Regions from separate parts of the Nakamurella sp. genome, predicted to be linked through region 1. Evidence: riboswitches for the same ligand, from Rfam matches in the RefSeq annotation. Region 1 holds a riboswitch; the other holds the start of a gene.

Region 1 (6,287 bases):
GACCACCGGGACCACCGGCAGCGGTGAGAGCACGCTCGCCACCGAGTCGGCCGGCACCACCGACACCTCCGACCGCCCGGTGCCGACGACGGCCCGGCCGGTGCCGACGGCGGAGCTGCCGGCCGTCCCGCCGGCGGCGCAGCGGTCGGGCATCGGCGCGGGCACGATCGCCGTCGCCCTGGCCGTGCTGGCGCTGGCCGGCGTGGTCATCGCGGTCGTCCGCCGGCGGTTCCGGGGCCCCGCCGGTCCCCCGACCCGCCCCGACCCGACCCGACCGGCCGGCCCGGGCCCCAAATCCGCAACCGCCCCCGCAGCCGAAGCCGGAACCGCCCCCGCGGCCGAAGCCGGACCGGTCCCCCGGGCCGGGCCGCCGCCGGCCGACGGCTCGACGGTCACGGTGACCCGCGGCGGCCACGAGCTGATCGACCTGCTCGTCGAGCTCGGCGACGCGATGGTCCGGTCCGGCTCGCCGGTCACCCACGTGCAGGCCGACCTGATGCGGATCGCCGCGGCCAACGGCGTGCCGGACGCCGAGATCGTCGTCCTGCCGACCGCGCTGATCATCACGGTGCCCGGGGAGGACCGCTCCCGCACCGAGGTCGCGACCAGCGGCGGGGCCGGGCTGCGGCTCGACCAGATCGACGCCGTGTTCCGGGTCGCCGCGGATGTGGAGGACGCCGATATCGGCGTGGCCGAGGCGCTGCGCCGGCTGCGCGCGATCAAGACCCTGCCGCCCAGCGCCGGGCCGGCCGTCGTGGTGCTGGGGCACGCCGTGATCGCGGTCGGGCTGGCCATCGTGCTGGCCGGCGGCTGGCTGGCGTTCCCGATGGCGGCGGTGCTCGGCGCCGGGGTCGGCCTGGTCAAGTGGTGGGCGACCGGCCGGTCGGCGGCCCTGCAGGTGTTCGTCCCGATCGGCTGCGCCTTCGCCGTCTCGGCCGCGGTGGCGCTGCTCGCCCGGACCAGCCTGGATCCGGGCTTCCTGCCGCCGGTGCTGGGCGCCCTGGTCACCTTCATCCCGGGTGGGGTGCTGACCACCGCGGTGCTGGAACTGGCCACCGGGCAGATGATCTCGGGGGCCAGCCGGTTCATCTCCGGCGGGCTGCAGCTGGTCCTGCTGGCGATCGGCATCGTCGGCGGCGTGCAGCTGGTCGGCCTGCCCGTCATCACCATCGCACCGGCGGACGGCGGTGCAGCCGGCGCGGTCAACCCCTGGCTCGGCGTCCTGGTCTTCGGGGTCGGCGTGCTGCTGACCTTCTCCGGACGGCCACGGTCGCTGGGCTGGATGCTGCTCGTGCTGTACGTCGCGTTCGCCGGGCAGGTCCTGGGCGGTCTGCTGGTCGGCAGCTACCTGTCCGGGTTCGTCGGCGCCGCGCTGATGACCCCGGTCGCGGTGTTCGCCGCCGGGCAGCGGTCGGGGCCGCCGACCATGGTCACCTTCCTGCCCGCGTTCTGGCTGCTGGTCCCCGGGGCCGTGGCCCTGGTCGGGGTCACCCAGGTGATGGGCGACACGCGGGACGCCGGAGTGACCTCGATCCTGACCGCCGGCGTCACGTTCGTGGCGATCGCCCTGGGCGTGGTCTTCGGTTCGGCCCTGGCCCCGGACTGGCTACGCCGCCGGCGCCGCTGACCCGCCCGCCGGGGACGCGGCCGCCAGGGCCGCCGCCCGGGCCCGCGCGGCCCGCACCTCCGGCGGGCCGGAGAACCGCTCCGGCAGGATCGCCGTCCCGGCCCGCAACGCCCGCAGCGCCGCGGTGGCCACCGGGTCGGTGATCGGCAGGCCGGGCAACCGGTACAACCGGCGGGCCCAGCGCGGCAGCAGGCCGGCCGCGAGCCCGGCCAGCGTCAACCAGGCCGGCCAGGCCGGGGTCAACAGGCGGACCCAGGAGGCCATCGGGGGCACCGCCAGCTGCCGGACGGCCCGGCGGGCGTCGTCGGACACGGCCAGCACCGGGCGCACGGCCCGGAAGTAGTCCTGCAGGCCGCCCACCGTCGTCGGCACCAGGTCGGCGGGGATGCCGATCAGCTCGGCCGCCAGCACCTGCTCGGCCACATAGCGATCGGCGGCCGCCAGGTCGACCGGCGCTCCGGCCCGGCGGGCGGTGCCCAGGTACGACTCGACCTGGCAGCAGTGCACCCACAGCAACAGATCCGGCTCGTCCAGCCGGAAGGTCCGGCCGGTCGCCGGGTCGGTGCCGCGCAACCGCCGGTGCACGCCGCGAACCCGGGCCGCGGTCCGTCGGGCCTCGCCGGCCGGGCCGAAGGTCACCGTGTTGACGTACCCGACGGTCCGCTCCAGCCGGCCCCAGAAGTCCTCGTCGAAGCCGCCGTGCTGGGCGACCGCGGCCATCGTCACCGGGTGCAGCGCCTGCAGCAGCAGCGCCCGGACGCCGGCCACCGGGAAGACGGGATCGGCGTGCACCGCCCAGGTGACGCTGGCCGGCCCGAACAGGCCGTCGTCGCCCGTCATCGGCGGCTCCGCCGCTCGTCCCGCTGCTCGTCCCGCTTTCCGGGCGGGAGCGGGACGAAGAACGACACCCGCCGCTGGTACTCGCGGTAGCCCGGCCGGTCCTGCATCCGGCGTTCGGTCCGCCGGGCGCCGGTGGCAACGATCAGCAGGTAGCTCATCAGCGCCGGCGCGGGCACGGTCCAGCCGCCGGGGGCGGATGCGGCCGACGCCAGCCAGGCCCCGTCCCAGACCAGCGAGTCGCCGAAGTAGTTGGGGTGCCGCGACCAGCCCCAGAGCCCGGTGTCCAGGATCGGCGGCTTGGCCTCGTCGGTGCGCGCCCGGTACCGGTCCTTCTGCCGGTCGGCCAGCGCCTCGATCGCCGTCCCCGCGACCATGACCGCGAGCCCGGCCGGCACCAGCCACCGCCGCGCGGTCCGCGGTACCGCGCTGGCCGCCGCCAGCTGGATCGGCGCCGACACGACCAGCTGGGCCAGCCCCTGCGTCACGAAGACCTTGCCGACCACCGCCGCGGTGGAGTCCCCCTCCAGGTACTCGGTGTAGCGCGGGTCCTCGCGGTCGCTGGTGCGCAGCCGGCCGGCGATCTGGCCGCCCAACCGCGCCGCCCACACCGAAGTGACCGCGGCCAGGCCCCAGCGTCGCACCGGGTCGCCCCGGCCGACCGCCGCGGCGGTCACCGCGATCGCCCCCAGGCCCGGACCCCAGACCGCGTCGACGTAGTCGCGCCGGCCGCGCCGCAGGGCCGCGACCGCCGTCGCGGTCTGCACCGCGGCGGTCACCGCAGCGGCCGCCCCCACCACCCGGCGCAGGTTCCTGCCGTCGACCCCGGTCAGTCCCATCGATCTCCCTCTCGCCGTTCACCCTCGTCCGTGCCCGCCGGGCCCGACCCGATGGCCGGACTACCGCCCGACCGGCCCCGCCGGATGCCCCCAAGATGCTCGCCCGAACGGTCGACCGGGGCGTCGGACGCGCAGGAGTAGGGTGTGCTCTCGACACGGGGTGCCCCGCCACGGGGCTGAGAAAACACCCGTTGAACCTGATCTAGTTCGTACTAGCGAAGGGATTGTCGTTCGATGCGACCCCGCCTGCGGCGCGCACCCGCCGTCGCACTCCTCCTGGCCGCCGTCCTGACGGTGGTCGGCTGTTCGGCCTCCGGCGGCTCCCCGCCCGGCAGCTCGGCGGCCGGCTCCGCGGACGGCTCGGGCACCACCCCCGGCGCGAAGACCACCATCCGGTTCGCCCTTGATTGGACCCCGAACACCAACCACACCGGCCTGTACGTCGCCCTGGCGCAGGGCTGGTTCGCCGACGCCGGGCTGGACGTGCAGATCCTGCCGTACAACACGGCGCTGCCCGAGACGATCATCGACGCCGGCAACGCCGAGTTCGGCATCAGCTTCCAGGACTCGACGACGGTCGCCCAGGCGGCCGGCGCGAACCTGGTGTCGGTGATGGCCGTGCTGCAGCACTGGGCGACGGCGATCGGGGTGCGGGCCGACCGCGCCGACCTGACCTCGCCCAAGGATCTGGACGGCAAGACCTACGCCGGATTCGGCGGACCCACCGAGGAACCGCTGCTCAAGACGGTGATCAAGGACGCCGGCGGCACCGGCGACTTCACCACGGTCACCCTGGGCACCTCGGCCTACGAAGCGCTGTACTCGGGCAACGTCGACTTCACCATTCCGTTCCTGGCCTGGGAGGGCATCGAGGCGCAGCACAACGGCACCCCGATGAAGTACTTCACGTACACCGACTACGGCTTCCCGGACGCGTACTCGATCGTCGTCATCGGCAACCGCGGCTGGCTGGGCGAGCATCCCGACGCGGCCCGCGCGTTCGTCCGAACCCTGCAGCGCGGTTACCAGTTCGCCGCCGACGACCCCGACGCGGCCGCGACGCTGCTGATGGACCAGAACCCCGGCGCCTTCCCGGACCCGTCCCTGGTCACCGAGAGCCAGGAGCTGCTGGCCTCGACGTACATGAAGACGGCCGACGGCACGGTCGGCCCGCAGACCCTGGCCCAGTGGTCCGGGTACGGAAAGTTCCTCTACGACAACGGGTTGCTGATCGGGCCGGACGGCGCCCCGCTGACCGCCGAACCGGACTACGCGACGCTGTTCACCGACGACTACCTGAGCCCATGACGATCAGGTCGGAGCCCGTCACCCCCACCGCCGCCGTGCCGACCCCCGGGCCGACCCCCGGGCCGGCCCCCGCGCCCGCACATGCGGCGGAACCACGACCGGGGCCGTCCCGGACCCGCCGTCTGCTGCGGACGGTGGGCCCGGCCCTGGTCGTCGTGCTGCTGCTGCTCGTCGGCTGGCAGCTCGCGGTGCAGCTGACCGGGGTGCGGCCGCAGATCCTGCCCTCCCCGCTGCGGGTCGCCGAGCAGGGCTGGCTGAACCGGGACGACCTGGCCCGGCACGGCCTGTCCACGCTGGGCGTCACCCTCATCGGGTTCGCGGTGTCCCTGGTGGTCAGCTGGGCGGTGGCCATGACCGTGGACTTCGTGCCGTGGCTGCGCCGGGCCCTGGTCCCGCTGCTGGTCGGCTCGCAGACCCTGCCGATCATCGCGATCGCCCCGCTGATGATCATCTGGTTCGGCTTCGGGCTGCTGCCCAAGGTGCTGGTGATCATCCTGACCACGTTCTTCCCGGTGGCGATCGGGTTGATCGAGGGATTCGCCGGTGCCGACCGGGAGACCGGCCGGCTGCTGGCCTCGATGGGGGCGTCGCGGTGGCAGCAGTTCCGGCTGCTGCGGCTGCCCGGCGCCCTGCCGCGGTTCTTCACCGCGCTGCGCATCGGCATCACCTACGCGGTGGTCGCCGCGATCTTCGCCGAGTACGTCGGCGCGACCAGCGGCCTGGGCATCTACATGAGCATGCAGAAGAACTCGTTCCGCACGGACCTGGTGCTGGCCGCGGTCCTGGTGACGGCGTTGCTGTCGGTCACCCTGTTCGCGCTGACCTACCTGGTGGAGCGGCTGGTCTGCCCCTGGCTCCGGGCGGCATCCGCCGGCCCGTCGGGCACCCGTCGTGGCTGACCGGGACCTGCGGCTGCGCGGGGTGAGCAAGTCGTTCGCCACCCCGACCGGGCCGCTGCCGGTCCTGGACGGGATCGACACCACCGTCCGGCGGGGCGAGTTCGTGGCGGTGATCGGGCCGAGCGGGTGTGGCAAGAGCACCCTGTTCAACGTGCTGACCGGCCTGGAGACGCCCGACGCGGGCCGCGTCGAGCTGGCCGGAGCCGACATCACCGGCACCGTCGGGCACTGCGCGTACATGCCGCAACGCGACCTGCTGATGCCGTGGCGGACGATCCTGGACAACACCGTGCTGGGCCTGGACGTGCAGGGTGTCCCCCGCGCGGCGGGGCGCCGGCGGGCAGCTGCCCTGTTCGACCAGTTCGGCCTGACCGGCTTCGAGAACGCCTACCCGGGCGAGCTGTCCGGCGGGATGCGGCAGCGTGCGGCCCTGCTGCGGACCGTGGTGCAGGACAAGGACATCGTCGCCCTGGACGAGCCGTTCGGCGCGCTCGACTCGCTCACCCGGACCGACCTGCAGGGCTGGCTGCAGGACGTCTGGCGGCGGCACGACTGGACCGTCCTGATGATCACCCACGACATCCGCGAGGCGATCTACCTGGCCGACCGGGTGCTGGTGCTCTCCCCCCGGCCCGCCCGCATCGTCCGCGACCTGGCCGTCCCGCTGCCCCGGCCGCGGGAGCTGCGCCTGCTCACCGCGCCGGAGTTCGTCGACCTCGAGGCCCATCTGCTGGACCTGCTTCACTCCCCGGCGCGGGAAAGCTCCGGGTAGGCCAG
Region 2 (6,287 bases), on a different contig from region 1:
GGGAGTGGCCCGGGCCGGCCGGCGCGGGCAGCTCTTGACAGACGTCCCGGGTCGCGCACCGGATGGGCGGCCGTGATGTGATCTGTCGCATCCCGGTTCCCGAGCGAGGTAGAGGATTGCCGCCGATGGACCTGCACGAATCGCTGCACCGGCTGGCCCAGACGCACCGGATCGCGACGGAATTCTGGGACTGGCGCGGCCGGCACGTGACGGTGCCGGACGAGACGATCGCCCGGGTGCTCACCGCGCTCGGGGTCGACGCGGGCACGCCCGAGGCGGCCGAGCGGGCGTTGCGCGACGCCGACCTCGCTCCCTGGACCCAAATGCTGCCGCCGACCCTGGTCATCCGCGCGGGCTGGGGGCCGACGGTCGACGTGCACGTGCGCGACGGGCAGGACGTCGCCGTCTGGATCGAGCTGGAGAACGGCGGCCAGCGCAGCAACCTGCGGCAGGAGGACAACTGGGCGCCACCGCGGCTCGTCGCGGGACCGTCCGGGGAGCGCCTGGTTGGCGAGGCCACCTTCCGCATCCCCGACGACCTGCCCACCGGCTACCACCGGCTGATGGCCTGGTCGGACGGCGACGAGGCGTCCTGCGCGCTGATCGTGACCCCGGGCTGGGTCGGCATCCCGGAGCGCATGGCCGGGCGCAGCTGGGGCATCGCCACCCAGCTCTACAGCGTGCGCTCGGCCGGCTCCTGGGGCGTCGGCGACATCACCGACCTGGCCGACCTCGCCGTGTGGGGATCGTCCGGGCTGGGCGCCGACTTCGTCCTGGTCAACCCGCTGCACGCGGCCGAGCCGTCCGGGCGGATGGAGCCGTCGCCCTACCTGCCCACCACCCGGCGCTTCCAGAACCCCATCTACCTGCGGGTGGAACGGATCCCGGAGTACGTCGACCTGCCGGCCGCCGACCGGGCCCGGGCGGAGCAGCTGCGCGCCGCCCTGCAGGCCGACCTCGACGGGCTGGATGCGATCGATCGCGACCGGGCCTGGGCCGCGAAGTCGGCGGCCCTGCGGCTGGTGCATGCGGTTCCGCGGACGGCCGGCCGGGAGCTGGCCTACGCCGCCTACCGGGAACGGGAGGGCGCCGGGCTGGACAACTACGCGACCTGGTGCGCCCTGACCGACCGGCATGGCGACGACTGGCACACCTGGCCGGCCGAGCTGCAGCATCCGGAGTCGCCCGCGGTCGCGGCCTTCCGGGCCGCCCACGAGCAGGACGTGGACTTCTACCGCTGGTCGCAGTGGGTGGTGGACGAGCAGCTGTCGGACGCGCAGAACGCGGCCCGGCGGGCCGGCATGTCGATGGGCGTCATGCACGACCTCGCGGTCGGGGTGCACCCGGAGGGTTCCGACTCGTGGAGCCTGCAGGACGTGTTCGCCGCCGGGATGACGGTCGGGGCGCCGCCGGACGCCTTCAACCAGGCCGGGCAGGACTGGGCCCAGCCGCCCTGGCGTCCCGACCGGCTGGCCGAGCAGGAGTACGCGCCGTTCCGCGACATGGTCCGGACCGTGCTGCGGTCCGGCGGCGGCGTCCGCGTCGACCACATCATCGGGCTGTTCCGGCTCTGGTGGATCCCGGAGGGGCTCGGCCCGACCGAGGGCACGTACGTCCGCTACGACCATGAGGCGATGGTGGGCATCCTCGCGCTGGAGGCGGTCCGGGCCGGCGCCGTCGTCGTGGGCGAGGACCTGGGCACGGTCGAGCCCTGGGTGCGCGAGTACCTCGCCGAGCGCGGCATCCTGGGCACCTCGATCCTGTGGTTCGAGTTCGAGTTCGAGGGGGACGGCCGGCCGCTGCGGCCCGAGTGGTGGCGGGAGTACTGCCTGGCCTCGGTGACCACCCACGACCTCCCGCCGACCGCCGGCTACCTGGCCGGCGATCACGTCCGGCTGCGCGACTCCCTCGGCCTGCTGACCCGCAGCCTGGACGAGGAGCTCGCCGCCGACGACGCGGAGCGCGCCGCCTGGATCGACGAACTTCGGGTGCGCGGAGCGCTGACCGCCGCGACCGCGACGGCGGTCGCGGACACGCTCGACCCGAACGCGCCCGACCCTGCCGGTCTGGAGCTGGAGGCGACCATCCACGCCCTGCACCGCTACCTGACCTGGACGCCGTCCCGGCTGATCAGCGTCAGCCTGACCGACCTCGTGGGGGACCGGCGCACCCAGAACCAGCCCGGCACCGTCGACGAGTACCCGAACTGGCGGGTGCCGCTGACCGGCCCCGACGGCGCCCCGCTGAGCCTGGAGCAGGTCTTCACCTCCCGCCGCGCCCGCCGGTTGGCCGAGGTCGTCAACGAGCGCTGACCGCGCGGATCAACAACGCCGGCGCGGATCAACAACCCCCGAATGTGACGGGTGGGACGGAAGTCGCCGACTTGATCCGCGCGGGAGGAGCGGTGGGCCGGCGCCGGTCAGCCTGTCCTGAGGCCGTCATGCCCTCATGCCCACGTGTCACCGGTCGACGCCAGCCGGTCGGCGGCGGCCCGGGCGGCCGCGCCGGGGTCCTCCGCCTCGGTGATCATCCGCACGACGACGACCCGTCGGGCGCCCCGGGCGATGACCTCGTCGAGCCGGTTCAGGCTTTCGATGCCGCCGATGGCGAACCACGGCCGCCGGTCCTGATGCGCGGCGGCGTGGTCCAGCAGCGACAACCCGGCCGCCGGCCGGCCCGGCTTGGTCGGGGTGGTCCACGTCGGGCCGGTGCAGTAATAGTCGACACCCGGTTCGCCGCGGGCGGCGTCGGCCTGCGCCGGGTCGTGGGTCGACCGGCCGATCAGCACCTCGTCGCCGACGATCCGCCGGGCCTGCGGCACCGGGAGGTCGTCCTGGCCCAGATGGAGGATCGGCGCCCCGGACGCCAGCGCCACGTCGGCCCGGTCGTTGACCGCCCAGAGCGCGCCGTGCCGGGCCGCGGCGTCGGCGAATACCTCCAGCAGGCGCAGTTCGTCGCGGGCCTCCAACCCCTTCTCCCGCAGTTGCACGATGTCCACGCCGTTGCTCAGCACGGCGTCCAGGAAGTCTGCCAGGTCGCCCTGCCGGGCGCGGGAGTCGGTGCACAGGTACAGCCGGGCCCGCGCCAGGGCCGCGCGTGGGTCGCCGGGGCGGGGCGCGCCGGTCCGGGGGTCGACGGGCCGGGGCGCGCCGGGCTGGGGATCGACGAGGCGGGGATGCTGCTGCTCGGTCACCGGCGGAACCCTACGGGGCCCCGGGTGGCAGACCGGTCGCACCACCCGGCGCGGGTGAGCGGTCCGGGACCCCCGCGGTTCACCGGTCCGGGTCTCCCCGGGACCGGGGTTCCGGGCCGCGCCGATGCCCGGTCGACTTGCCAGGTTGTGCCCTGGATCGGGCCGGATCGGGGCCAAAGGTGGCGAGTCGGCGCGGGTGGGGCCCCGCCTGGGCTGCGCCGATGGTCCGGGTTCCGGTCCGCGCCGATACCCGGTCGACTTGCCAGGTTGCGCCCTGGATTCGGCCGGATCGGGGCCGAACGTGGCAAGTCGGCGCCGGCCGGGCCCGCCCCGGGGCCGGATCGGGGCCGAAGGTGGCAAGTCGGCGCGGGTGGGGCCCGCCCCGGCCGACCCCGAACCACCCGCGTTCGGCCACCCGCGTCGACCGCGTCCGGCCACCCGCGTCCGGCACGCGGCCGGTGATCCGGTGTCCGCATCGCGACCCGGGCCGTCCGGTTGCACCGGGGTTGCCGCCCCGTTCCACCGGGGCGCCGCGTGCCGTAGGGTCGGCGGTGCACGCGGGAGCCCGATGGATCGGGCTGAGAGGGTGGCTGCCAGCCGCCGACCGTCCGACCTGAACCGGATCATGCCGGCGTAGGGAGTTTGCCCCTTCCCCGGGCCGGACGAGTCGGTGCCGGACGGTACCCCTGCCCGTCCGGGCAGCCCGCCGACGGAAGGGGTACCGATGGAGCCGACGGAACGTCGCCGTCCGGCCGCCGACGTGCTGGTGATCGGCGCCGGCGTGATCGGGTTGGCGATCGCCTGGCGCTGCCGGCAGCGTGGTCTGTCGGTCACGGTCGTCGACCCGGCGCCGGGCTCCGGCGCCTCGCGCACCGCCGCCGGGATGCTCGCTCCGGTCACCGAGCTGCATTACGGCGAGCAGTCACTGCTCGCCCTGAATCTGGCCTCCGCCGCCCGGTACCCCTCGTTCGCCGCCGAGCTGCAGGAGGTGACCGGCCGGTCGATCGGCTACCGCCGGTCGGGCACGGTCGTCGCCGCCTGGGACGCGGCCGACCTGGCGGCCCTGCGGGATCTGGCCGGGTTCGCCGCCACGCTCGGCCAACCGGTGCAGACCCTGACCGGGCGAGAGCTGCGTGCTCTCGTGCCGGGGATCGCCCCGGGTCTGCCGGGTGGCCTGCTCGCCCCCGAGGACCACCAGGTCGACAACCGCCGGCTGCACGGGGCTCTGCTGGCGGCCGTCGCCGGATCCGGGGCCGCACTGATCGACGCCCCGGTCGCCCGGATCGACCTGGCCGGCGACCGGGTCAACGGCGTCACGCTAGCCGACGGGACCGCCCTCGCCGCCGGCACCGTCGTGCTGGCCGCCGGTGCGCACTCCGGCCGGATCGCCGGCCTGCCGGAGGGGGCGCGTCCCCGGGTGCATCCGGTGAAGGGCCAGACGGTGCGGTTGCGGATGGCGGTCGAGACGATGCCGCCGCTGATCCTGCGCGGCACGGTCAAAGGTGCGCCGGTCTACCTGGTTCCCCGCGACCCGGACGGGCCGGCGTCCGGCGACGGCGCCGCACCGGCCCGGCCCGGCGTCGGGCCCGCGCGCGGCGGGCGGTCCGGCACCGCCGAGCTGGTCATCGGCGCCTCCAGCGAGGAGGCCGGGTTCGACTGCACGCCCCGCGCCGGGGCGGTGTACGAGCTGCTGCGGGACGCCCAGTCCCTGCTGCCGGCGGTCTCGGAGGCCGAGCTGGTCGAGGTCAGCACCGGCCTCCGCCCGGGCTCGCCGGACAACGCCCCGCTGATCGGGCGGACCGGGATCGACGGGCTGGTCGTCGCGACCGGTCACTACCGCAACGGTGTGCTGCTCACCCCGATCACCGGTGACGGGGTGGCCGCCCTGCTCGCGGACGGCGACCTGCCGCCCGCACTCGACGCGTTCCAGCCGGAGCGCCGCGCCCCCCAGGAGGTCCGATGAACGTGGTGGTGAACGGCCGGCCACGCGACGTCGCGGTCGGCACGACCCTGCAGGGTCTGGTCACCGGGGAGACCGGTGGCGGCCGGGGCGGCGCGGCCGCCCTGGACGGCGACGTGGTGCCCCGCTCGCTCTGGCCGCAGACCGCCCTGCGGGACGGCAGCGTCGTGGAGATCGTGACGGCGGTGCAGGGCGGATGAGCACCGTGCGCGAACCGTCGTCGCCCCCGGTCGGCCCGGCCGATCCGTTCGTGGTGGCCGGGGTCGAGCTGGCCTCCCGGCTGCTGCTGGGCACCGGCGGGGCGGCCAGCATGGCCGTCGTCGAGGAGACCATCGCCGCGTCCGGGACGGCGCTGTGCACCGTGTCGATGCGCCGGCACGGCGTGGCCGCGGAGGGGTCGCTGCTGGACGTGCTCGACCGGCACGGGGTGCGGATCCTGCCGAACACGGCCGGCTGCCGCACCGCCCGCGAGGCGGTTCTCACCGCCGAACTGGCCCGGGAGGCGCTGGAGACGAACTGGGTCAAGCTCGAGGTGGTCGCCGACGAGTTCACCCTGCTGCCGGATGCGGTGGAACTGCTGGACGCGGCCGAGCAGCTGGTGGCCAGGGGCTTCGTCGTCCTGCCGTACACCAACGACGACCCGATCCTGGCCCGCCGGCTGCAGCAGGCCGGGTGCGCCGCCGTCATGCCGTTGGGGGCGCCGATCGGCACCGGGCTGGGTATCACCAACCCGCACAACATCGAGCTGATCGTGAGCGAGGCGACGGTGCCGGTGGTGCTGGACGCCGGGATCGGCACCGCGTCCGACGCGGCGCTGGCCATGGAGCTGGGCTGCGACGCGGTGCTGCTGGCCACCGCGGTCACCCGGGCCCAGGATCCGGCGCTGATGGCGGCGGCCATGCGGCACGCCGTGCTCGGTGGTCGGGCGGCCCGCCGGGCGGGCCGGATCCCGCAGCGCCGGCACGCCCAGGCCTCGTCCCCGGTGCAGGGCATGGCCGTGCTCTGAGCCGGGCGAGCGCCGGGCGGCCGATCCCGTCGGCGTCCCCGGCCGGAAATGCGCAAACGCCCGGCCGGAACCCCTGACGGGGCCCGGACCGGGCGTCACGGCGACTCGCGGCCGGCGGCGGGGGTGCG

The links. A riboswitch is a leader RNA that binds a small molecule or an ion and turns the genes downstream of it on or off. The one in region 1 is predicted to bind thiamine pyrophosphate.
Region 2: another riboswitch for thiamine pyrophosphate. It lies ahead of ACOJUF_RS20355 (FAD-dependent oxidoreductase); the one in region 1 lies ahead of ACOJUF_RS18510 (ABC transporter substrate-binding protein).

What each region holds. Positions count from the first base shown of each region.
Region 1 covers NZ_JBMDXT010000408.1:8,625-14,911, forward strand. Annotated here, with positions in the region: gene ACOJUF_RS18495 (threonine/serine exporter family protein) at 1-1,627, shown strand, start outside; gene ACOJUF_RS18500 (oxygenase MpaB family protein) at 1,607-2,467, opposite strand; gene ACOJUF_RS18505 (DUF1295 domain-containing protein) at 2,464-3,303, opposite strand; TPP riboswitch at 3,450-3,545, shown strand; gene ACOJUF_RS18510 (ABC transporter substrate-binding protein) at 3,538-4,611, shown strand; gene ACOJUF_RS18515 (ABC transporter permease) at 4,737-5,510, shown strand; gene ACOJUF_RS18520 (ABC transporter ATP-binding protein) at 5,503-6,282, shown strand; gene ACOJUF_RS18525 (ABC transporter ATP-binding protein) at 6,252-6,287, opposite strand, start outside.
Region 2 covers NZ_JBMDXT010000452.1:4,297-10,583, forward strand. Annotated here, with positions in the region: gene malQ (4-alpha-glucanotransferase) at 126-2,312, shown strand; gene thiE (thiamine phosphate synthase) at 2,447-3,088, opposite strand; TPP riboswitch at 3,741-3,850, shown strand; gene ACOJUF_RS20355 (FAD-dependent oxidoreductase) at 3,918-5,156, shown strand; gene thiS (sulfur carrier protein ThiS) at 5,153-5,353, shown strand; gene ACOJUF_RS20365 (thiazole synthase) at 5,350-6,159, shown strand.